4 regions of the Bradyrhizobium sp. 155 genome follow, and region 1 is predicted to be linked to each of the others. Evidence: predicted binding sites of a transcription regulator. Region 1 holds the regulator's gene; each other region holds the start of a gene.
The links. The regulator LexA, encoded in region 1, represses DNA repair genes until DNA is damaged. The targets are predictions, from matches to a motif close to TGTTCNNNNTGTGTTCNG.
Positions count from the first base shown of each region.

Region 1 (5,812 bases):
ATCTCCGGCCTCGGCCACGTGCTCTCGATCTCCGGTTATCACATGGCCGTCGTTGCCGGCGTCGTGTTCTTCGCGGTGCGCGCGCTGCTCGCTCTGATCCCCGGATTGGCGGCCGGCTTCGCCATCAAGAAATGGTCGGCCGCCGCCGCGCTGGTCGCCGCTGCGTTCTACCTGCTGCTGTCGGGCGCGGAGGTCGCCACGCAAAGGTCGTTCTTCATGACGGCGGTGGTGCTGATCGCGGTGATGGTCGATCGCCGCGCCATCACCTTCCGCACGCTTGCTGTGGCTGCGCTGATCGTGCTGGCGGTCGCGCCGGAAGCGCTGGTGCATCCGAGTTTTCAGATGTCGTTTGCGGCAACGCTCGGCTTGGTCGCACTGGTGCAGATCGGCATGCCCAATTTGTTTGCCTCGCCGGACAATTCGGCGACTGCGCGCATTGCGATGTGGGGTGGGCGCGAGATTGCGATGCTGTTCATGGCTTCGCTGATTGCGGGACTTGCGACGACGCCCTATGCCGCCTTTCATTTCCACCGTGTCACGCCGTTCGGCGTGCTCGCCAATCTCGGCGCGATGCCGGTGGTCTCTGCGCTGGTGATGCCGGCGGGGCTGTTGGGGCTGCTTGCTGCGCCGTTCGGGCTGGACAGCGTGTTCTGGTGGCTGATGGGGATTGGCATCGAGTGGATGGTCGCGGTCTCGCGCTGGGTCGCGGCCTTGCCGGGCGCGGTGGGCCGCATCCCGGCGTTCGGGATCGCGCCGCTGATCGCGGCGAGCCTGGGAATCATTGTGCTCGGCTTGTTGCGCACGCCGCTGCGCTGGTCCGGCGCCCTGGTGCTGCTGGCAGCGATCCTCTGGGGACTGTCGGCGCGGCAGCCCGACATCCTGATTGCCGGGGATGGCGCCAGCGTCGCGGTGCGGGGCAGGGACGGATATCTGCACCTGATCAGGACGAACAAGGACAGCTTTCTGCTCAAGGAATGGCTCGCTGCCGACGCCGATCCGCGCGATGCGGGCAGAGCCTCGCTTGCCGATGGCGTGTCCTGCGACGAATCCGGCTGCGTGACGCCACTGGCCGACGGGAGGCTGGTCGCGCTGGCACTGCGCGTCGACGCTCTCGCGGACGATTGCAGTCGGGCCGCGCTGGTGGTGACGACTCGTCCCGCACCGCCTGATTGCGCGGCGATGGTGGTCGATCGGCAGCGGCTCGCCAGCCAGAGCGCGCTGGCGCTGACGCAGCGTGGTGACGGTTTTGTGGTTCAGGCAGTGAGGGCGAGAGGCACGAGCCGCCCCTGGTTGCCGGCCGGCGCCGGCGAGGGTGATTTCGACGGCAGCCTCGCGCCAAAGTCGACCGCGCCTCGCATCAAGGACGCAACGCCGGCGGACACCGACCTGCAAGCCGACGATTGATCTGATGGTGCGGAGCAACGCAGTGGTTCGGTGCGTCCGTTCGGATTAGCGGGGTGCAAACCACACCATCTCGCCGGCCACGGCCGGCGATGGCGATTTAATCCTGACCTCCGACTTCGTAGCCGGAGGGCGGCTCTGTCAGCCGATCGGCAGGTGCGTGACGGTCGGCTGCCTGTCGGCGGTGATCTGCGCCTTGTGCTCGCGCTCGGTGACCGACTGAGTCACCGGCAGTTGCAGCACCGTCGCGCGCTGGCCTTCGACGAGCTGCGTCACCAGCACGTATTTGCCGTCGGGGAATTCGATCGCATCATGATGGCGGTCGGGAACGTGCGGATCGATCTTGCCGAACTTGCCCACGCGGGAATTGATGGTGCGCGTCCAGATCCAGCGATTGTCGTAGCGGACGTCGTCGGCGAAGGCGAGCTCCGTCCCCGGCAGCAGGCAGACGGCAACAGACGGATCGGCTGCAGAGGCGAAGCCGCGCGTCGAGGTGCCGCGGAAGCTTGTCGTGACGATCGTCTCGCCGACTTCGGCGGGGCGCGACGCGACGGCATGTAGGCTGTAGTCACACATCGGGTGCTCCTCATGCTGGGATAGCAACCCGCGTCTCTTATCGAGGCGCAGGCCTCTATCAGAGTGGAAGCACGAACGCTCTGCTTGGTTGTGGGCAAATCTGCGGCTGGCTTCCGCAAGCCGCGATCACATTATCTTTCCCGAATTCAATAGGAACAAAGCTCGCCGCGATGCATTCGGGAGGCGCGTACGCGAACATTGCCAACTTGGCTGCAACGGCCGAACTTGACCGCTGGTCGCTGTTTCCTCGAACAACCGAGCCGCGAAGCGGTGCTGCTTGAAGCGGTGCTGCTTCGTCGGCGTGGCGAGGAGCCAGCGTTGGAGGAGGGGCCGGATAGTCTGTGCAGAACCAGAAAGGCTATCCAGCCGGAGCGGACGATGATCCGCTCCAATCTCTGACCGGCGATGTCGATCGGAAGCGCGCGAGGCGCCAAGCACCTCCGGCATGAAGTGCTTCCGATATGAAGTACTGCCGATAGAAAGACTCCCGGTATCAGTACTTCCGGTAAAGCCCGATCAGCTTGCCCTGAATCTTCACCCGGTTGGGCGGCAGGATGCGGACCTCATAGGCCGCGTTGGCGGGCTCGAGCGCGATCGAGGCGCCGCGACGGCGGAAGCGCTTCAGCGTCGCTTCCTCGTCGTCGATCAGCGCCACCACGATGTCGCCGGTATCGGCGCTCTCGTTGCGCTGGATCAGGGCCATGTCGCCGTCGAGAATGCCGGCTTCGACCATCGAGTCGCCGCGCACTTCCAGCGCGTAATGCTCGCCCGAGCCGAGCATGTCAGGCGGTACGCTGATAGTATGGCTGCGGGTCTGCAACGCCTCGATCGGCGTGCCGGCCGCGATGCGGCCCATCACCGGCACCGCGACGGGACGTTCGCCCTCGTCAGCGGGCAGGCTCGCGCTCGCACGCACCTTGCCGAGATTGCCCTCGATGACGCTCGGCGTGAAGCCGCGGCGGCTGCCAGCGGCTGCCTGGAGCTCCGGCAGCTTGATGACTTCAATCGCACGGGCGCGGTTGGGCAGGCGTCGGATGAAGCCACGCTCCTCGAGCGCCGTGATCAGGCGATGGATGCCCGACTTCGAGCGCAGATCGAGCGCATCCTTCATCTCGTCGAAGGAGGGCGGCACGCCGCTTTCCTTCAGACGTTCACTGATGAACCGCAGAAGCTCGTATTGTTTGCGCGTTAACATCTCGACCAAAGTCCCCCGGTTGATGTCGTCCGATTCCGAGACGCTGAATTCGGCCATAAGCCGCTGCATGCTCGAAACAAATCATGAACAGACACTATATGTTCGATACATGTTCCGCAACTGCTTAATTTACCGTGAACAGAGCAAAGTGCGCGGAACGCGCGTTGCGGGGGCGCTCAGACGGGGAGCCGCAACACTTCGCAAGCCGTGCCGGCTTCGGCCTTCGGCGCGAATGGTGCGCGGACGAGAAGTACCTGTGCTGCAGCGAGATTCGCAAGCAGCGAAGAGTCCTGATGATTGACGGGAACAACGACGCGTGTGCCATCGTCACGCTCCTCAAGATGCGCGCGCAGATAGTCCTCGCGCTGGTCGTTGGCGCCGACGTCGCGGCCGAGCACGGCGCGTTCACGGCGATGGTGAATCACTGAACGGCCCGACAGGGCGCGAATCAGCGGCACCATGAACAGGAAAGCGCACACGTAGGACGATACGGGATTGCCCGGCAGGCCGATCACACCCATTGCGCCGAGTCGCCCGTGCATCATCGGCTTGCCTGGCCGCATCGCGATCTTCCAGAACGCCATCGCGATGCCTTCGTCCCGCAGTGCCTGCTGGACCAGATCGTGGTCGCCGACCGATGCGCCGCCGGTCGTGATCAGGACGTCGGCGCCGCTCTCGCGGGCGCGGCGGATGCCGGCGGTGGTGGCCTCGAGCGTGTCGGCGGCAATACCGAGGTCGATGGTCTCGGCGCCCTCGCTGCGGGCGAGCGCGTGCAGGGCGTAGCCGTTGGAATAGACGATCTGGCCGTGGCCGGGCGTGGTGCCCGGCATCACCAGCTCGTCGCCGGTGGCGAGAATCGCGACCTTCGGACGCCTGACAACGGCAAGGTGCGGATGATTCATCCCGGCGGCGAGCGCGAGGTCTCGCTCGGTCAGACGGCTTCCCTTGCGCAGGAGCACGTCGCCCTCGCGGAAATCGACGCCGGCGGGGCGGATGTGCCGGCCGGCGATCGCGGCTTCCTTGATCGTGATGCGCTTGCCGGCGGCGACCGTGTCCTCCTGGATCACGACGGCGTCCGCGCCAAAGGGAACGACGCCGCCGGTGAAGATCCGCACGGCCTCGCCGGCTCCGACCGTCCCCTCGAACGGTCGGCCCGCTGCGACTTCGCCGATGACGGTGAGCTCCGAATCGATCGTCGCGGCATCGGCCGCGCGCACCGCGTAGCCGTCCATCGCCGACATCGCTTGCGGCGGCTGCGTGCGCCGCGCCACGACGTCACGCGCGAGCACGCGATGGTAGGCCTCGTCGAGGGAAATCATTTCTTCCGGCAGCGGCTCTGCACCCGCCAGCACCGCGGCAAGCGCGTCAGAAACCGGCATCAAGGCCACGGCGAAAACTCCTGCTCGGCACGTTCGGGCGAATGTTCCGCACGTCTTCTAGCCGAGCGCAGGCGCAGAGGCAAAAGCGGCTGAGCAGGCACAGTCATCCCGCCCCTTCACATTGTTCCGGAAGGCAGGATCAAGCGCGTCGCGGCATGATCCGAAGGAGGTCACAGATCGGCAGGAGAGTGGTCATGGAAGCGACGAAAATCATGGCAAGGCGAGAACGCGCCATGGCCTGAATCGATCAGCTCCCTGCCTGCCCGGGAGTTACGTCGGGCGCCTTGGATCCCTGATCCTTGTCGGGCAGCGGGTCGGCTTGGGATTTCAGGTCGGCGGCCTTGCTCACAAGCTTGGCGGAAAGGTCCGAATCTGAAGTTGTCCTCGCGAATTCAAGAAGAAGAGAGGCCTGCTTGGTGAGGTAGGTTTTGCCCAGCACGATGATGCATCCGTCCGTAGAAGTCCCAACGGACTCTAAGAGTCCGGAAGGCGGTATTCCGTTCCCGGAACTCTGTATAAAAATGCACAAAGTGATCCGGTTCCTCAATTTTTCAAAATTGGTCCGTCGGGCCGTGCCGTCGTGGGTTTCGCGACAACGGACGTCGTCAAATGCCCAATGCCTTCAATGCGTTCCCGACGTCACGCGGCGAGGTCACATGCACCGTCATCAAGCCGCGCGCGCGCGCTCCCTCGATGTTTTCGGCAAGATCGTCGAAGAACACGATGCGCCCGGCGGGCACGCCGATCGCCGCAACGACGTGGTCGAAGGCCTCCGCATCCGGTTTGCGCAGGCCGATGCTGGACGACAAATACAGCTCGCGGAAATGGCCGAGGAGGTCGGCATATTCCCTCGAGAAATGGTCCACGTGCGGCCGGTTGGTGTTGGAGAAAGCATAGAGCGGCATCTGTTTCGCTGCGCGCGGCAGCAGCTCGGCGATGTCAGGCATTTCGCCGGCGAAAATCGCGTTCCAGCCTTCCAGGAATTGCGCGTCCGAAATGCCGATTCCGAGCGAGGCTCGCAATGAGGCGAAATAGTCCTCATCGCTGATCTTCCCCATCTCGTGCAACCGATAGGCTTCGCTGTCCCGCACATAGCGCGCGACGATGGCTTCGGGCTTGCAGCCGGCATGTCCCGCCCAGCAGGCGATCGCCTTGGAGAAATCGATATCGAGCACGACGCGGCCGAGATCGAACAGGAGCGCATCCGCGCTGCCGGGAGAGAGCGATGTCACCTGCGTCCTTTCACTCAGTATCGATACGG
Region 1 covers NZ_CP064704.1:3,640,291-3,646,102, forward strand. Annotated here, with positions in the region: partial or broken gene IVA93_RS17735 (ComEC/Rec2 family competence protein) at 1-1,404, shown strand, start outside; gene IVA93_RS17740 (hypothetical protein) at 1,543-1,977, opposite strand; gene lexA (transcriptional repressor LexA) at 2,471-3,172, opposite strand; gene IVA93_RS17750 (molybdopterin molybdotransferase MoeA) at 3,349-4,560, opposite strand; gene IVA93_RS17755 (hypothetical protein) at 4,799-4,990, opposite strand; gene IVA93_RS17760 (HAD family hydrolase) at 5,157-5,783, opposite strand; gene IVA93_RS17765 (alpha-hydroxy acid oxidase) at 5,798-5,812, opposite strand, start outside.

Region 2 (5,812 bases), 2.1 Mb from region 1:
TCGACCGGCGGGCGGTAGATGATCGGCGCCTCCTCGCTCTTGGGCACGAACAGGCCGGTGTTGAGGACGGTCAGCGCCGGGATCGCCGCCGCACCGAGCAGGAGCCCCCCGAGCAGCCAGGCCGCGTGCAGCGCACGGGCATTGAGCTGGGCGACCTCAGGCAGGGCCGGCAGGACGAGCGCCTCGGCGCGCGTCAGCCAGACGGCATAGGGCAATGCCAGCACGGCGACGACCACCAGCGCAAACAGCGGGTCGAAGGCACGCAACGTGCGGCGGCCGTCCGCGGTTGCGAGCGCGAAGACGACGATCAGCAGCAGCAGGAAGATCGCAGCCGGCGTCGTCAACAGCAAGAGGCCGGCCTCGATCGACCAGGCAAACCAGGCGTTGCCGCGGCGCTGTCCGATGATCTGCCAGGAATGCAGCAGCAGCAGCGCCCAGAGCGGTCGCGCCAGCACCAGAGGGCCGAAGTCGAGTGTGGGCGAGGAGAAGGCCAGCAGCGTCATGGTCAGCAGCACGGCCAGCACTGCCTGCTGGGGGCCGACCACCGCGCGGGACAGATGATAGAGCGTGATCAACGTCGCGATCCCGCAGAGTTCGGCCAGCACGTAGACACCGAACAGGTGGCCGCCGGCAGCGCGATAGGCGATGTCGGCGAGCCAGACCGGCAAGGGCGGCCCGAGATCGGTGCCGACCTGGTATTCGCGGCCGAAGGCCAGCAGGGTCGCGAGACTGCCGGGCGGGCTGCGATAAAACACGAGCGCCACGAACAGCCACATCGCGGCCTGGAGCAGCACGGCGATCCAGACGATCAGCCGCGGCCGCGCGCGAATGAGCTCGATGACCAGGGAGGTAAACCGCATGTAACGTCCGAAAGATGCAGCCAACCCGTGAAGCCGGCCCTATTCGCTCACGACTGTTTTGATAAAGGGCGTGACGCGTCGTGGCAACTGAGTCTCGTCTAGAGATTTGCCGACGCGTCGACTTCCAGGCTCGCGTCCACCTGCAGCTGGATCTCGGTCACCGCAAACAGATCCTGCGCCGGCTCGACCGTCCAGGGCATGTGCTTGGCGCGTGCGGCGGCGACGGGGGCGAAGAAGCTGCGGTGGTGGACGGTGGGACCGAGGCGGTTGAGCGCGTCGAGGTGCTCGGGCACGGCGTAGCCCTTATGCTGCTCGAAACCGTAGCCGGGACAGTCCTGCGCCAACGCGCACATCAGGCGGTCCCGCGTTACCTTGGCGATGATCGAGGCCGCTGCGATCGACAGGACGATGCCGTCGCCGCCGATCACGGCCTCGCAATCGCATTCCGTGTCGAGCCGGTCGCGGCCGTCGACGAAGACGTGCCGCGGCTGCTGGGGCAGCGCCACCACGGCGCGCTTCAGCGCCCACAGCGAGGCGCGCAGGATGTTGTCGCGGTCGATGCGGGAGCGCGAGGCGACGGCCACCGAGACCTGGGCGGTCGCGCAGATCTTGCCGAACAGCCTTTCGCGCTCCTCGGCCGTCAGGCGCTTGGAATCGTCGATGCCGCGCGGGATGCGGTCGGGATCGAGAATCACCGCCGCCGCCACCACCGGACCGGCCAGTGGCCCCCGGCCCGCCTCATCGCAGCCCGCTACCGGCCAAACGCCGCACTTGATCAGCGCGCGCTCACGGCGGAAGCTTGGGGCAACGATGATGGCGCTCTTTGTGCCGGCCAGCGCCTTGGCGATTTTTTTGGGCGCAGCTTTCTTGTTCTCAGGCGCAGCCTTCTCGTTCTTAGGCGCAGCCTTTTTGGGCGCGCCTTTGGCCGGCTTCTTGGCGGATTGATCCCGAATCATGGCCGGGATCGTGCGCAAGCGGCATGGCCTGCGCAATCGGGAACCTCGAACAATTCCCGTTATTCAAGCCAGCCGCCCTATTCCGCCAGATGCACCCGCCGGTCCTCGCCGACGTCGATGCCGGGCGCGACCACGACCTCCCAGGGATGGCCGTCAGGATCGGCGAAATAGCCGGAATAGCCGCCGTAGTCGGTCTCATGTGCTGCCTTCAGCAACGCGGCTCCCTTGCTGACGGCGAAGACCAGCACCGCATCCACCTCCTCACGCGCGCGGCAATTCCAGGCGAGCGTCATGCCGCGGAACGTCGATGGCCTCGGATGATCAGGCAATTTGGCGTCGACCGCGAGTTGATCCCAGGGAAACAACGCGAGCACCGGACCGCCGGTGTCATAGAACGCAACGGTCTCGCCGGTTACCTTGAGCCGGCGCGAGAAACCGAGCGCGTCGTAAAAGGCAATGCTGGCGCGGATGTCGTTCACGCCCAGCGTGATGACGGTCAGCCGCGGGATAGGAGCTGGCGGTTCCTTACTCATAGACGCCTCTCTCACTTCGTCCCTCAGAACAGGCTGAGCTGATCGCCGTTCCGCTTCGGCTTGGCAAAATGATCCGTCGTCAGCTTGGCGCGCCGTTTGTTCAGCCCGAGCCTGTCGCAAGCGATCTCGAAGCGGCGGCCGATGGTCCAGGCCATCGGGCCGGTGCCCTTCATGCGCTCGCCCCATTTCGCATCGTAGTCACGGCCGCCGCGCATGTCGCGGATCAGCGTGAAGACGTGGCGATACCGGTCCGGATAGTTCGCCATCAGCCATTCCCGAAAGAGATCGCGCACCTCGAGCGGCAACCGCAGCAACACGTAGGAGGCCTCCTTGACGCCGGCATGGGCGGCGGCATCCAGGATGCGCTCGATCTCGGAATCGTTCAGCGCGGGGATCACGGGCGCGACCATGACGGTGGTCGGAATGCCAGCCTCGGAAAGCTGCTTCAGTGCCTCCAGCCGCTTCGGCGGCGTGGACGCCCGCGGCTCCATGGTGCGCGCTAGTTTCGGATCGAGCGAGGTCACGGAGATCCCGACCTTGGCGAGGTTGCGTTTGGCCATTCGCGCGAGAATGTCGATGTCGCGCACGACCAGCGCCGACTTGGTGACGATCCCGACGGGATGGCCGGCGCGCTCCAGCACCTCCAGAATGCCGCGCATGATTTTGCGCTCGCGCTCGATCGGCTGATAGGGATCGGTGTTGGTGCCGATCGCGATCATCCGCGGCTCGTAGCCCGGCGCCGCAAGCTCCTTCTCGAGCAACGCCGGCGCCTCGGGCTTCACGAACAGCTTCGACTCAAAGTCGAGCCCCGGCGACAGGCCGAGATAGGCATGCGTCGGCCGCGCGAAGCAATAGACGCAGCCGTGCTCGCAACCGCGGTAGGGATTGATCGAACGATCGAAGCCGATGTCGGGAGATTCGTTGCGGGTGATCACCTTGCGCGAGGTGTCGATCCCGACCGTGGTCTTGAACGGGGGCAGTTCTTCAAGGCTCTGCCAGCCATCGTCGAATGCGACGCGCGCCTCGGCCTCAAACCGGCCGCTGGCGTTGGACTGCGCGCCCCGGCCTCGCCTGCGCTGGCGGTCGATGGCGACCGCCAGCTCAGGGAAGTCAGAAGGCGCACCCGCCGGCTCGGAGGGCGCCGTGACCGGCGGGTGCTTGAGAGCATGAGAGGATGCTGGACTCATGAAGCCAAGATAGCATGTCAAAGGAACAAATCAAGAACACAAACAAAAAACGTGAAAACAACCCCATGCACAGTAGAGCTGCCCAAATTTCGGGCGGGGGTTTTTGACTTCACGCAACACCAGCGTGACCACGATTCCGTTTGATCACGGGAGGGATCGATCGTCGCGGAACATGGTTGATGACGATCGTTGGGTGAAGGTCGGCAAGAACATGACAAATCAACAACAATTGGCCGCAGCGAGCAGCAACCTCGAACTGCTCGACCGCTATTGGCGCGCCGCGAACTATCTCTCCGTCGGGCAAATCTATCTCCTCGACAATCCGCTGCTGCGCGAGCCCTTACGGCCCGAGCACATCAAGCCGCGTTTGCTCGGCCATTGGGGCACGACGCCCGGTTTGAACTTCATTTATGCCCATCTCAACCGCGTCATCCGCGCGCTGGACCTGAACGTGATCTATGTCTGCGGTCCCGGGCACGGCGGCCCCGGCATGGTCGCCAACACCTATCTCGAAGGCAGCTACAGCGAGCTCTATCCCGATATCGCGCGCGATACCGAGGGGTTGCGCAAGCTGTTCAGGCAATTCTCCTTCCCCGGCGGCATCCCGAGTCACGCGGCGCCGGAAACGCCGGGCTCGATCCACGAAGGCGGTGAGCTCGGTTACGCGCTGGTGCATGCCTATGGCGCGGCCTTCGACAATCCCGACCTGATCGTCGCCTGTGTCGTCGGTGACGGCGAGGCCGAGACCGGCCCGCTCGCCGCGTCCTGGCACTCCAACAAATTCCTCAATCCTGCGCATGACGGCGCGGTGCTGCCGATCCTGCATCTCAACGGTTACAAGATTGCCAATCCGACCGTGCTCGGCCGGATGCGCGACGACGAGATCCGCGATCTCTTCCGCGGGCTCGGCCACGAGCCGCTGTTCGTCGAGGGCGACGATCCCAAATTGATGCACCGGGCCATGGCAGACGCGCTCGACGTCGCGCTCGTCAGCATCCGGTCGATCCAGCAGCACGCCCGCGACGGCCGCAAGAGCGTCGAACGCCCGCGCTGGCCGATGATCGTGCTGCGCAGCCCGAAGGGCTGGACCGGCCCCAAGGAAGTCGACGGCAAGAAGGTGGAGGGCTTTTGGCGGGCGCATCAGGTGCCCGTCGCGAACTGTCGCGAGAACCCGGCGCATCTGAAGATTCTCGAAGACTGGATGCGCAGCTACGAGCCGGAAAAGCTGTTCGACGCGAACGGCGCGCTCATTGCCGAGCTCCAGGCGCTCGCGCCCGAAGCCAATCGCCGCATGGGCGCCAATCCGCACGCCAATGGCGGCCTTCTGAAGAAGGAGCTGAAGCTGCCGGACTTCCGCAGTTTCGCCGTCGAAGTAGCGCAGCCGGGCGGCGTCGTGGCGGAGGCAACCCGCGAGCTCGGGAAATTCCTGCGCGACGTCATCCGCCTCAACGCCGATGCCCGCAACTTCCGCATCATGGGCCCGGACGAGACTGCGTCGAACCGGCTCGATGCGGTGTTCGAGGCCACCGAACGCGTCTGGATGGAGCCGACAAAACCTTACGACGTGCATCTCGCCCAGGACGGACGCGTGATGGAAGTCCTGAGCGAGCATCTCTGCCAGGGCTGGTTAGAGGGTTACCTGCTCACGGGCCGGCACGGCTTCTTCTCCTGCTACGAGGCGTTCATCCACATCGTGGATTCCATGTTCAACCAGCACGCCAAATGGCTGAAGGTGACCCGGCATCTGCCGTGGCGGCGACCGATCGCCTCGCTCAACTATCTGCTCACCTCGCATGTCTGGCGTCAGGACCACAACGGCTTCAGCCATCAGGATCCCGGTTTCGTCGATCTCGTCGCCAACAAGAAGGCCGACATCGTCCGCATCTACTTCCCGCCGGATGCCAACACGCTGCTGTGGATCGCCGATCACTGCCTGCGCACCTATGACCGCATCAACGTCATCGTCGCTGGCAAGCAGCCGGCGCCGCAATGGCTGTCGATGCAGGAGGCAGCCACGCATTGCGCCGCCGGCATCGGCATCTGGAGCTGGGCCGGCACGGAAGATGCGAATGGCGAGCCCGATGTCGTGATGGCCTGCGCCGGCGACGTGCCGACACTGGAAACGCTCGCTGCCGTCGACCTGCTGCGCAAGGCGCTGCCCGAGCTGAAGATCCGCGTCGTCAACGTCGTCGACCTCATGACGCTGCAACCCAGGGAGCAGCACCCGCACGGCTTGTCCGACCGCGACTTCGACGGCCTGTTCACGCGCGACAAGC
Region 2 covers NZ_CP064704.1:5,790,042-5,795,853, forward strand. Annotated here, with positions in the region: gene IVA93_RS27990 (glycosyltransferase family 39 protein) at 1-860, opposite strand, end outside; gene rnhB (ribonuclease HII) at 959-1,816, opposite strand; gene IVA93_RS28000 (VOC family protein) at 1,894-2,349, opposite strand; gene IVA93_RS28005 (PA0069 family radical SAM protein) at 2,373-3,536, opposite strand; gene IVA93_RS28010 (phosphoketolase family protein) at 3,748-5,812, shown strand, end outside.
Region 2: a site for LexA is predicted at 3,558-3,575, ahead of IVA93_RS28005 (PA0069 family radical SAM protein). Genes of this name have one in related genera too.

Region 3 (5,812 bases), 2.1 Mb from region 1:
CAACCCTAGCCTTGGCCTGCGGTAAGGTCCGAAGCGGTTGAGTCCGCGCTGATTGGAACTTTCGCCTCGATACGCGTTTGCCTAGAAACAAGCGAGTCAAGCGCGCGGCGGGCGCAGCAAATCTTTTGCACAACCGCCATCGCCCTGACGCAAATAAGGGCAATAAGCTCTGTGAATGCGAGGGAGGGTCTCATGGACAACGTACGTCGCTACCGCGCGCTAGCGTCCCTCTGTCGTCAGCAGGCCGCCTACCGGCCGCTCCAGAGCTGGGAACTGCTCGGCCAGGCCGAACATTTCGAACATCTCGCCGAAGTCGAACTCAAGGCGCATTTCGACGCGTGCAATGCGCAACAAGACGAGGACGGCGTCGAGGCCACGGCGTGGGAGAGACCCGCCGCGGCGTGACGGTCCAACTTGTTCGAATATGACCTGAACTTGCCGACGCCGGCACCGCTCAAGACGCGGTTGTCAGCCCGAACGACAAGGCTTGTGACCGGCCCGACCTGGATAAGCCCTCGATTAATGCGACATCAGCGTCGGGACGGTCATGGCTTCCAGCATGGCGCGGGTGACGCCGCCGAGGAACCGCTCCTGCAAACGCGAATGGCCGTAGCCGCCCATGATCAGAACATCCAGGTTCTCATCGGCTGCCAGCGACAGCATGGTCGGCTGAATGTCAGAGCGCGGGGCCGACAGGTTGACCGTGCGGGTCGACAGTCCGCGCCGGCCGAGATGCCTTGCCAGATTGCGCGTCGAGACTTCCTCGGGAACCATATCTGTTTCGTTGATCGCAATGATCACGATCTCCTCGGCGCGGGCCAGGAATGGTGCGGCGTCGCGCATAGCGCGCGCGGCGAGGCGGCTGCCATCCCAGCAGATGCCGATCCGTTTCGCCTTGAACGCTCCATGGAAGGTGTAGGGCAGGAAAAGCACCGGGCCACCCGCCTGGAACAGGATCTCGCCGGGCACATCGTTGTCGAGTGAGCCTTGCGCCGGATCCGGCTGGAGCACGATGCTGAGATCGTGCAGCCGCGCCATCTCGCCGAGCAAGCCGACCGCATCCCCCGGCATCGCCCCGAGTGGGTGGCATGTGTAGGAAATGCCGGCGTTCATCGCTTTGCTCTTGAATACCGCGAGCGCCGCCTCGGCCCGCTCCACTGCACTCTCGCGCTCCATCTCGAACACCGCCGCCACCGCAGCGCCGCCCTCCATGATATAGGCCGCACTGGTTGCCACATAGCCAACCGCGACTGCATCGAGATGGGCGTTGAGGCCCGCTGCGAGCGAGATCGAGCCGTCGATCACCGGGCGGATCGGCCGCTCGGTGGGGATGTGGACGAGAATGTCTTTGTACATGACGTGCCTCCGATGGACATCATCCGGTGGCCGCAGTCTTCCACGGTGCGCATGGCCCGCGTTGAGCTGCATCAAACGTGCAGCCTTGACCTTTGGCCGTATCGCCGGCCCGGCTACTTTGCCAAGATTTAATCGCGTGGACGGGACGCTGTAAGGTGGCGACCACCATGTTGGGTGCAAGGCGACTTACCCAACATGGACATATCGACATGAGCGATCACGTCAATTCCGACACCACAACGTCCCGCAAGGTCCTGAGGCCGCGCCGGCTCGCGCTGCTCGGCACCGTGGCCGCGCTTGGCGTGGCCGTGCTGGCGACTGCTCCCGGCTCTTCGCCGTTCAGCGCGACCTCCTTCATTGCGCCCGCCCAGGCCGCGGAGACCGCCGCGACACCGCCGGGCTTCGGCGACCTCGTCAGCAAGGTCAAACCCGCCGTCATTTCGGTGCGGGTCAGGATCGACCAGGACAATGATAAGAGCGCGATGCTGCAACAGAACCGGATGGATTCGGACGAGGCGACGCCGTTCGACCAGTTCTCGCGGCAATTCGGCTTCCGCGGCCCGGGTGGCATGGAGGGCATGCCGCGCCAGCGCCGCCAGATGATCACGGGTGAGGGCTCCGGCTTCTTCATCTCCGCCGACGGCTATGCCGTGACCAACAACCACGTCGTCGATCACGCCGAATCGGTGCAAGTGACGATGGACGACGGCACCATCTACAGCGCGAAAGTGGTCGGCACCGATCCGAAGACGGATCTCGCGCTGATCAAGGTCGAGGGCAAGAAGGATTTTCCGTTCGTCAAATTCTCCGACCAGAAGCCGCGTATCGGCGACTGGGTGGTCGCGGTCGGCAATCCCTTCGGCCTCGGCGGCACCGTGACCGCCGGCATCGTCTCGGCCAGCGGCCGCGACATCGGTAATGGTCCCTATGACGACTTCATCCAGATCGACGCGCCGATCAACAAGGGCAATTCCGGCGGGCCGGCCTTCGACATGAACGGCAACGTGATCGGCGTGAACACCGCGATCTTCTCGCCCTCCGGCGGCTCGGTCGGCATCGGCTTCGACATTCCGGCTTCGACCGCAAAGCTCGTCGTCGCACAGTTGAAGGACAAGGGCGCGGTCACACGCGGCTGGCTCGGCGTGCAGGTGCAGCCGGTGACGTCGGATATCGCCGACAGTCTCGGCCTCAAGGAGGCGCGCGGTGCGATCGTTGACAATCCGCAGGACGGCAGCCCGGCGGCGAAGGCGGGCATCGAGGCGGGCGACGTCATCACCGCCGTCAATGGCACCGCGATCAAGGATTCCCGCGATCTCGCCCGCACCATCGCCACCCTGGCGCCGGGCACGTCCGTGAAGCTCGATGTCGTCCACAAAGGCGACAGCAAGACGGTGACACTGGCGCTTGGCGAGTTGCCGAACGAGCGGCAGGCTAGAGCCGACGAGGGCAAGTCTCAGCCAGATGCCGGCATGCCGCCGCGTCTCGGGCTCAGCCTGGCTCCGGCCGGCGACGTGCAGGGCGCCGGCCAGAAGGGCGTCGTCGTCACTGAAGTCGATCCGCAACGCCCGGCCGCGCAACGCGGCATCCAGACCGGCGACGTCATCCTCAACGTGGGCGGCAAGGCCGTCGCCAATATCGGCGATGTCCGTTCGGAGCTGGCGCAAGCGAAATCGTCCGGCAAGCGCAGCGTGCTGCTGCAGGTCAGAAGCGCGCAGACGACCCGGTTCGTGGCGGTGCCGCTCGCATAAGGCGAACGTCGATCGGCGCAACTCCAAAAAGGCGGCCTTCGGGCCGCCTTTCCCGTTCGCCTTCAGGATTTCCGCACATCGCCGATAACATTCTCGTTAACGGCAGGGAGGATGACCCGGTTTCGTCCGAAAAAGCCGTGTTCGCTCATCACAATTGCGGATCTCGTACGGACTCGGCGGCAATGAAGCCGCCGACGATTGCAAGCGTGGAACTTCGAACTTGCCGCCGCTGAGCCGGCCGGCAATTCGTATTTGATCGGTGCCGACATGGATCGATTGAAGCTCTCGCTGAGAAGTGCGCTGCTTGTGGCGCCGTTGGTAGCGCCACTCGTGCTATGGGGTGGAAACGCTCTCGGGCGCGACGACGGCCGCTACGCGGACTCACCTCTCAAGCCGTGGTTCGACGGCCTGCGCAGCCATCTCGGTCCGTGCTGCTCGGATGCGGATGGGTTTGCGGTCGCCGATCCCGATTGGGACTCGCACAATGGACATTACCGCGTGCGGCTCGACGGCGAGTGGGTCGAGGTACCGGACGAAGCCGTGATCACCGAGCCGAACCGGGCCGGCCGCACCATGGTGTGGCCGGTGAAGACCGCGTTCGGCGTTTCGATCCGCTGCTTCATGCCGGGCAGCATGATCTGACTGAGGTCAGCGCGACCGTTTGGAGGATTTGCGCTTCGACGTCTTCTTCGAACTCTTTCTCGAAGTCTTCTTGGATGTTTTCCGAGATGTCTTCTTTGACGTCTTCTTGGACGTCTTTCGTTTCGCGGCCTTCTTCGGGACCTTCTTGCCCTTCTTGCGCGCTTTCGACAGGCCGATCGCGATTGCCTGCTTGCGGCTCTTCACGCGTCCGCCTCGACCGCCCGGTCCGCTTTTCGCGGTCCCCTTCTTGTAGCGCTTCATCTCGCCTTCGACATCGCTGCCGGAGCTGCGCGAGTAGCGGCGCTTCTTTGCCTTGCGTGCCATGCATGTTCTCCCTTGGCCTGGGAAAACAATCCGGGACAGGCATGGTTCCGAAAGCGCAAGCAACGTTCCGGATGGGCGACCTAGCCTAGAACGAATCCGCCAGCTCGATCTCCGCTTCCAGCACCTGAATGCGCCGTGCTGCCTCGCTGGAGGACAGATCCCGCGCGTATTGCGCGGGCTGATACGCCTCTTCGCTCAGCCGTTTCAGCCGGAGGCCCTGCGCCCGCGTCATCTGCTCGGTGAGGAAAGACTTGGCATCGTATTTACCTTGAACCTGCATGTCGCTTCTCCCTTCTGAAATCGTGACTTGACTATATGTTCTTATTTTGTTCTAACAAGTCATGGACAACAAAATTAATGAAATTCGACGTAAAATCAGCGCCTTGAGGCTGGAAATGGCCGATGTCGAGGCGGCCGTACGCGAGCTTGTCGAGCGCGATCGGGACTGCACGGAGAAGGCCCTGGCGCAGATGGATCTGCGCCGGAAAATCAATCTGCTGATCGGCGAATGGAAGGCTGCAGGTGGCGGCGATGTCCTGCCGAATGTCCGCGATAGGATGCGCCTTCGTTCCGCGAAGACATCAGGTAGTCCTCTGCGCGTGATCGCGCGCCGCTGAGAGCCTTGGGAGCGCATGGTGGAGGAAGATCCGGATGCATACCGGATTCTAAAGCTGCGCGCCGAGATTCTCGAACTGGGCTCTGCCATCCGGCAGCTGCAACGCGAGGGGCTCGACGACGCCGCGGCCCAGCTCTTGATCGCGCGCAAGCGCGCACGACTCGACCATCTGGTGAAGTCAGATCCTGCAGGCGTTCATCCTGACATCCTGGGCAGCCATCGTAGCTGAAGCCTACGCGCAACGCGAGGTGCGGGGCTCGTCGATACCGCATGTTGACGAAGCGGCCCGAGAGAAGTCTGTTCGAATACCAAAGCAAGAGGCCCCGCGATCGCGGGGCCTTCGTGTTTTCGACGAACGCCTACTTGGTGTTGCTCATGCCGGCTTTGTTGTTCGTCATGGTGCCGCCCTGGTCGGAGCCGGGGCCGGAGCCGCCCTGACCGGAGGGATCAGCACCCTTGGAGGACTTGGTGTTGGCGCCCGTGGTGGTCTGCGACGATGACATCGATGATCCGTGTTTTGCCTTGTGCGACTTGGCCTGCACGGCGAACGGTGCAGCGGCGAGGCCGGTTGCCAACATCACGGCAAGAGCGAGCTTGGTGGTCTTCATCTGCGGGAACTCCCTGAGTTGAATTGACGCAGGCAGCCAACTGCCATTCGTCGCAGGAGTTCCGAACAAAGAATTCCGGTAAAGCACGCATAGTTCAAGATTGCTTGTCCTCGGCCAGGATGAAAACGACGCCGGTCAGTGTCGCGCCGATCGCGAACGTCGTCACCAAGGTGAGGGCGAAAACGACAACGGCCTGCCTTCCGCCGTGACTCAGCAAATTGGCGACGCCGGGATTGGACAGCACGAGCAAGAGGCTGAAAGCGAGTCCTAAGGCTGCGCCCATCATCGCGTGCGTCATCAGCTTGACGAGCCCGCTGGGAGAGATCAGGTCAGACGACTTCTTCGCGCGCATGGAACTCTATCCCAATCTCGCATGCAACGCCTGCGACACGCGCCGGTTCCACCCGCATGAAGGAATTGTCATCGTCCGCTTCATCCGACGTTCATGCCGGGTGGGCGAGAATGACCGCGCAACACGGGAACATTCGATATGGGTAAGGTGGTCTTTCTCTATCGCT
Region 3 covers NZ_CP064704.1:5,708,581-5,714,392, reverse strand. Annotated here, with positions in the region: gene IVA93_RS27630 (hypothetical protein) at 193-405, shown strand; gene IVA93_RS27625 (universal stress protein) at 520-1,356, opposite strand; gene IVA93_RS27620 (Do family serine endopeptidase) at 1,566-3,104, shown strand; gene IVA93_RS27615 (hypothetical protein) at 3,372-3,746, shown strand; gene IVA93_RS27610 (DUF6496 domain-containing protein) at 3,753-4,070, opposite strand; gene IVA93_RS27605 (DUF3072 domain-containing protein) at 4,156-4,350, opposite strand; gene IVA93_RS27600 (hypothetical protein) at 4,466-4,687, shown strand; gene IVA93_RS27595 (hypothetical protein) at 4,706-4,915, shown strand; gene IVA93_RS27590 (hypothetical protein) at 5,046-5,294, opposite strand; gene IVA93_RS27585 (hypothetical protein) at 5,389-5,646, opposite strand; gene IVA93_RS27580 (hypothetical protein) at 5,785-5,812, shown strand, end outside.
Region 3: a site for LexA is predicted at 4,387-4,404, ahead of IVA93_RS27605 (DUF3072 domain-containing protein). Genes of this name have one in related genera too.

Region 4 (5,812 bases), 100 kb from region 1:
GCGACCACCGGGCCCCCGAAGTGATAGTTCACGCCGACCTGCACGGTGTGAAACTCGAGCGTGCCGGAGGGCAGGGCGCCCGAGAAGTAGGTCTCGCCGCCGAGGCTGCGAAAGAGGTACTCGCCCTTGACCGACCACTGCGGAGCGAAGAACGCTTCGACGCCCGCACCGACGGTCCAGCCGGAGTGCCACTTGCTGTCGGAAACGGTCACGCCGAGCGCGCTGACGCTGAGCTTGTTGTCGATCCAGGCGTAACCACCGGTGCCGTAAAACAGGACGTTGTTGACGGCGTAGCCGATGCGGCCGCGCACGGTTCCCATCGCATCGGTTTTGGAGCTGAGGGTGGTGCTGACGAGGCCGAAGCCGGGGACGGCAACGGGGCCGGTGACCGACGCGCTGACATCAGCCCAGGAACCATCGGCCTCGACGCCGAGCACGACATTGCCGGTCTGCCAGTTGTAGCCGGCAGTACCGCCGACGAAGCCGCCCTTCATCTTCGGGTCGGTCGAGGAATTTTCCCAAGCGCCGCCACCGACGATACCGAGGTAGAAGCCGGTCCAGTTGTAGACCGAAGCCATGGCCACCGGGGCCTTGGTGTAGGGGCGCGCCGCGAGATCAGCGGCCGAAGCCGGGGCGGCGAGAGCGAACAAACAGGCCGAAGCCAACAAAACCTTTTTCATTTTCAACTAATCCCAGTCCCAGTTTCTGATTGTGCCTTCCACGATAGGGAGGGCATCGGACTCACTTGCCCAACTGATGCCGTACTTACACCAGTGAAGCCGCAAGTTGTGTCACTCAAAAGCAACAACGGTCGGAAAACGGAACGGTTATTGACCGATTAATATTGGAGAACTGCACAGCAAAAGGCCGGCGCAAGGCCGGCCTTCGAAGTGCGATATGTCCAGCGCGATCAGTACCTTGCGATGGCCGGACCGCCCCAGCGATAGTTCAAGCGCACCAGGCCCATGTCTACGTCCTGGCGAATCCGGTCACTGCCGAATACCGCACCCGCGGGCGTTGTGAAGCCGATCGTGCGATCGCCAAGGAAGATGTGGTCGTACTCAAAGCCCAGCGACCAGTTCGGGGCGAAGCCGAATTCCAGACCGGCCCCGACCGTGCCACCCCAGCGAGTCTCCCGGGCCGAAGCCAGCAGCGCGCCCGCGCCGGGCGTACCCGCAGCAGCGTAGATGTCGTACTTGTCACCGACGACGGCGGCGCCGCCCTTCACGTAAAGCAGCACGTTGTTCCAGGCGTAACCGACCTGACCGGTGATGAGACCGAAAGCGTCGATGCGGGAACGGTTGCGATCACCCGTCACCAAAGCGGTACCAGGGAAGAGGGTGCTCACGTTGTCGCCCCGGAAGTCAGCCCAGTTGCCCTGGCCTTCCAGACCGAACACCCAATTGGCGGACTGCCAGCGATAGCCGATCTGGCCGCCGACGGTGCCCCCTGTTGCATTGTGACAGCCTTCGCCGACGAGAACGCCGGTCGCGGGCGTGACGAAGTCCCAGCACTTGTGGCTGGAGCCACCGCCGCCGTTGATGCCGATGTAGAAGCCGCTCCAGTCGTAGATGGCGGCAACCGCCGGCGGCGGGGCTTTGGTGTAGGGACGCGCGGCCATGTCCGCCGCGCTTGCGGGAGCCGACAAGCCCATCGCCACTGCACCGATTGCACAAATAAGAAGCTTATTCATTGCCAGTCTCCCCAGGTTTCGTCCGCTTCTTATTTCCCCGAAGCGGCTGATCAGGCGCGAGGGCCCATATGAACTAAGTCCGAGGCAACCGTAGCTCTACGGAGCGGCAGAGTCCGTCTCCCAAATGCAACAAGACCGGGGCAGTGCGAGTACCCATAACTTGCTGAATGTTAAGTTCTTTCTTCCATTTTTGGGAACCTACAAAGGTTCCAATCGACGTGTGCCTTTCCGCAACACATGTGGCCGATCGATCCCACGCCTTCAGATCTGTCTTCGCCAAGAACAAATCTGGAACGAACCGGAGGTCGATGCTATATGTGGGGATAACCGGAGGGGTGACGGCCTGATCGTCGTCCGCAAGTGTTCGGCGAGCGTATAGGGTCGCCTCAACAGGCACGGCGGAACGCGGGAGCGGACCGGCCTTCTTGAATTCAGTGGCATTCGGAGCGGAGAGCGGAGATGGCGGGAAGCGTCAACAAGGTCATTCTGGTTGGAAATCTCGGCAAGGATCCTGAAATCCGCCGCACCCAGGACGGGCGGCCGATCGCCAATCTGAGCGTCGCGACCTCGGAGACGTGGCGCGACAAGGCGACTGGCGAGCGCAAGGAAAAGACCGAGTGGCACCGCGTCGTGATCTTCAATGAAGGGCTCTGCAAGGTCGCCGAACAGTATCTGAAGAAGGGCGCCAAGATTTACGTCGAGGGTGCGCTCCAGACCCGCAAATGGACCGACCAGAGCGGTGTCGAAAAGTACTCGACCGAAGTCGTGCTCCAGGGGTTCAACTCGACGTTGACGATGCTGGACGGTCGTAGCGGCGGTGGCGGAGGCGGCAGCTTCGGCGACGAGCCGGGCGGCGATTTCGGCTCCTCCGGTCCGGTCAGCAGCGCGCCGCGGCGCCCTGTTGCCGCCGGCGGCGGTGGCCGCAACAGCGACATGGACGACGATATCCCGTTCTGAGCGATTCCGCTCCAAGAACGCGGCGCCTGATGCGGACGCGCTGGCCGGATGGGCGGCGCTTCTCATCTCATGTCAGAACATCCCACTAATCGACAGGACGGGCTCGGCATTTCCGGGCCCGCTTCATGTTTGGGGTGAGCTCGGATTGCGGCTTGGCAAACGCGCCGACGCGGCAAGCTCACCGCGCGGTTTTCCACGCGTGAGCGGCGATTTTGCAAGGCCGATGCGAGTGCTGTCCGAGACACCGCTCGCAAGGGCTTAAGTTGTTGGAAAAATAGGCGGAAAAAGCGCTTCCCAGAACGCCGCGAGGGTGGTTATCAGAGGCTCGATGCGCTATATGATTCCCAGATAAAACCTCACCGGATTTCCCCTTGGCTGACGACGACGACAAGCCCGGCGACCAGCCGGCGCAACCCTCGGATATTCGCCCCGTCTCCATCTTCGAGGAGATGAAGAAGTCCTATCTCGACTACGCCATGAGCGTGATCGTGGCGCGGGCGCTGCCTGACGCCCGCGATGGCCTGAAGCCGGTGCATCGCCGCATCCTGTACTCGATGAACGAGCAGGGGCACACGCCGGACAAGAAGTACGTCAAGTCCGCCCGCGTGGTCGGTGACGTCATCGGTAAATATCATCCGCATGGCGACCAGTCGATCTACGACGCCATGGTCCGGATGGCGCAGGACTTCTCCATGCGCGTGCCGCTGATCGACGGCCAGGGCAATTTCGGCTCGGTCGACGGCGATCCCCCGGCTGCCTATCGTTATACCGAAGCCCGATTGACGAAGGCGGCGCTGGCTCTGCTGGCCGACATCGACAAGGACACGGTCGACTTCCAGCCGAACTACGACAACAACGAGACCGAACCGTCGGTCTTGCCAGCCAAGTTCCCGAACCTTCTCGTCAACGGCGCCGGCGGCATCGCGGTCGGCATGGCGACCAACATCCCGCCGCACAATCTCGGCGAGGTCATCGACGCCTGCGTCGCGCTGATCGACAACCCCGCGCTCACCATCGACGAGCTCATCAACATCGTGCCGGGACCGGACTTCCCGACCGGCGGCGTCATCCTCGGACGGCAGGGCATCCGCGCCGCCTATCACCTCGGCCGCGGCTCGGTCATGATGCGCGGCAAGGTCGCGATCGAGACCATCCGCAAGGAGCGCGAGGCGATCATCATCACCGAGATTCCCTACCAGGTGAACAAGGCGACGATGGTCGAGCGCATCGCCGAGCTGGTCAAGGAAAAGAAGATCGAGGGCATCGGCGACCTGCGCGATGAATCCGATCGCGACGGCTACCGCGTCGTCATCGAATTGAAGCGCGACGCCGTGCCGGACGTGGTGCTCAATCAGCTCTACAGGTTCACGCCGCTGCAGACGAGCTTCGGCGTCAACATGGTGGCGCTCGACAGCGGCCGTCCACGGGTCATGCACCTGAAGGACCTGCTGGCGATCTTCGTCGACTTTCGCGAGCGGGTCGTCACGCGGCGCACCAAGTTCCTGCTCGCCAAGGCCCGAGATCGCGCCCATGTTTTGGTCGGTCTCGCCATCGCAGTCGCCAATATCGACGAGATGATCCGCGTCATCCGGACCTCGCCCGACCCGACCACCGCCCGCGACACCCTGATGTCGCGCGACTGGCCGGCCCGGGACGTCGAGGACATGCTGACGCTGATCGACGATCCGCGCCACCGCATCAGCGAGAACGGCACGATCCGGCTGTCGATGGAGCAGGCGAGGGCCATTCTCGATCTGCGCCTGCAACGCCTCACCGCACTCGGCCGCGACGAAATCCGCGAGGAGCTCGACAAGCTCGCCGGCGAGATCGCCGACTATCTCGACATCCTGCGCTCGCGCGACCGCGTGCTGGGCATCATCAAGTCCGAGCTCGCCGAAGTAAAGGCCGAGTTCGCAACCCCGCGCCGCACCGTCATCATCGAGCAGGAAGGTGAGGTCGAGGACGAGGACCTGATCCAGCGCGAGGACATGGTCGTCACCGTCTCGCACGCCGGCTACGTCAAGCGCGTGCCGCTGTCGGCCTACCGGGCCCAGCGCCGCGGCGGCAAGGGCCGCGCCGGCATGCAGACCCGCGATGAGGATTTTGTCAGCCGGCTGTTCGTGGCGTCCACCCATACGCCGATGCTGTTCTTCTCCTCGCGCGGACAGGTCTACAAGATCAAAGTCTGGCGCCTGCCGATGGCCGCGCCGAATGCGCGCGGCAAGGCGCTGATCAACATCCTGCCGCTGGAGCAGGGCGAGCGCATCACCACCATCATGCCGCTGCCGGAGGACGAGTCCACCTGGGGCAATCTCGACGTGATGTTCGCCACGACAGGCGGCAACGTCCGGCGCAACAAGCTGTCCGACTTCGTCGATGTCCGCCGCTCCGGCATCATCGCGATGAAGCTCGACGACAACGAAGCGATCGTCGACGTGCAGATCTGCACCGAGCACGACGACGTGCTTTTGACCGGCGCCGGCGGCCAGTGCATCCGCTTCCCCGTGACCGACGTGCGCGTGTTCACCGGCCGCACCTCGATGGGCGTGCGCGGCATTGCGCTTGCCGAGGGCGACAAGGTGATCTCGCTGGCGATCCTGCGCCACGTCGAGACGACGTCCGATGAGCGCTCGGCGTACCTGAAGATGCGTCGTGCGGTCGCCGGCGAAGCTGCGGCCGAGGAGCCGGCGGCGGACGCCGAGGCCGAGGAGACCTCCGGCAGCTTCCAACTCGCCCAGGAGCGTTACGTCGAGATGTCAGCGCAGGAGCAGGTCGTGCTGACAGTGTCCGTCAACGGTTACGGCAAGCGGACGTCGTCCTACGAGTACCGCACCACGGGCCGCGGCGGCAAAGGCATCGTCGCCATGAGCGTCAACAACCGCAACGGCAACCTCGTTGCGTCGTTCCCCGTGGAGGATGCTGATCAAATCATGCTGGTAACCGACAAGGGCCAGCTGATCCGCTGCCCGGTCGAAGGCATCCGCGTCGCCGGCCGCTCGACCCAGGGCGTGATCGTGTTCGACACCGCGGAGGACGAACACGTCGTCTCGGTCGAGCACATCACGGAAGAGGCCGAGAGCGGAAACGGGGCGAATGGGGAGTCGAACGGGGAGTGATGCGTCACCCCGTAGCCCGGATGGAGCGCAAGCGAAATCCGGGTTC
Region 4 covers NZ_CP064704.1:3,745,168-3,750,979, forward strand. Annotated here, with positions in the region: gene IVA93_RS18250 (outer membrane protein) at 1-680, opposite strand, end outside; gene IVA93_RS18255 (outer membrane protein) at 911-1,693, opposite strand; gene IVA93_RS18260 (single-stranded DNA-binding protein) at 2,153-2,650, shown strand; gene gyrA (DNA gyrase subunit A) at 3,022-5,766, shown strand.
Region 4: a site for LexA is predicted at 1,972-1,989, ahead of IVA93_RS18260 (single-stranded DNA-binding protein). Genes of this name have one in related genera too.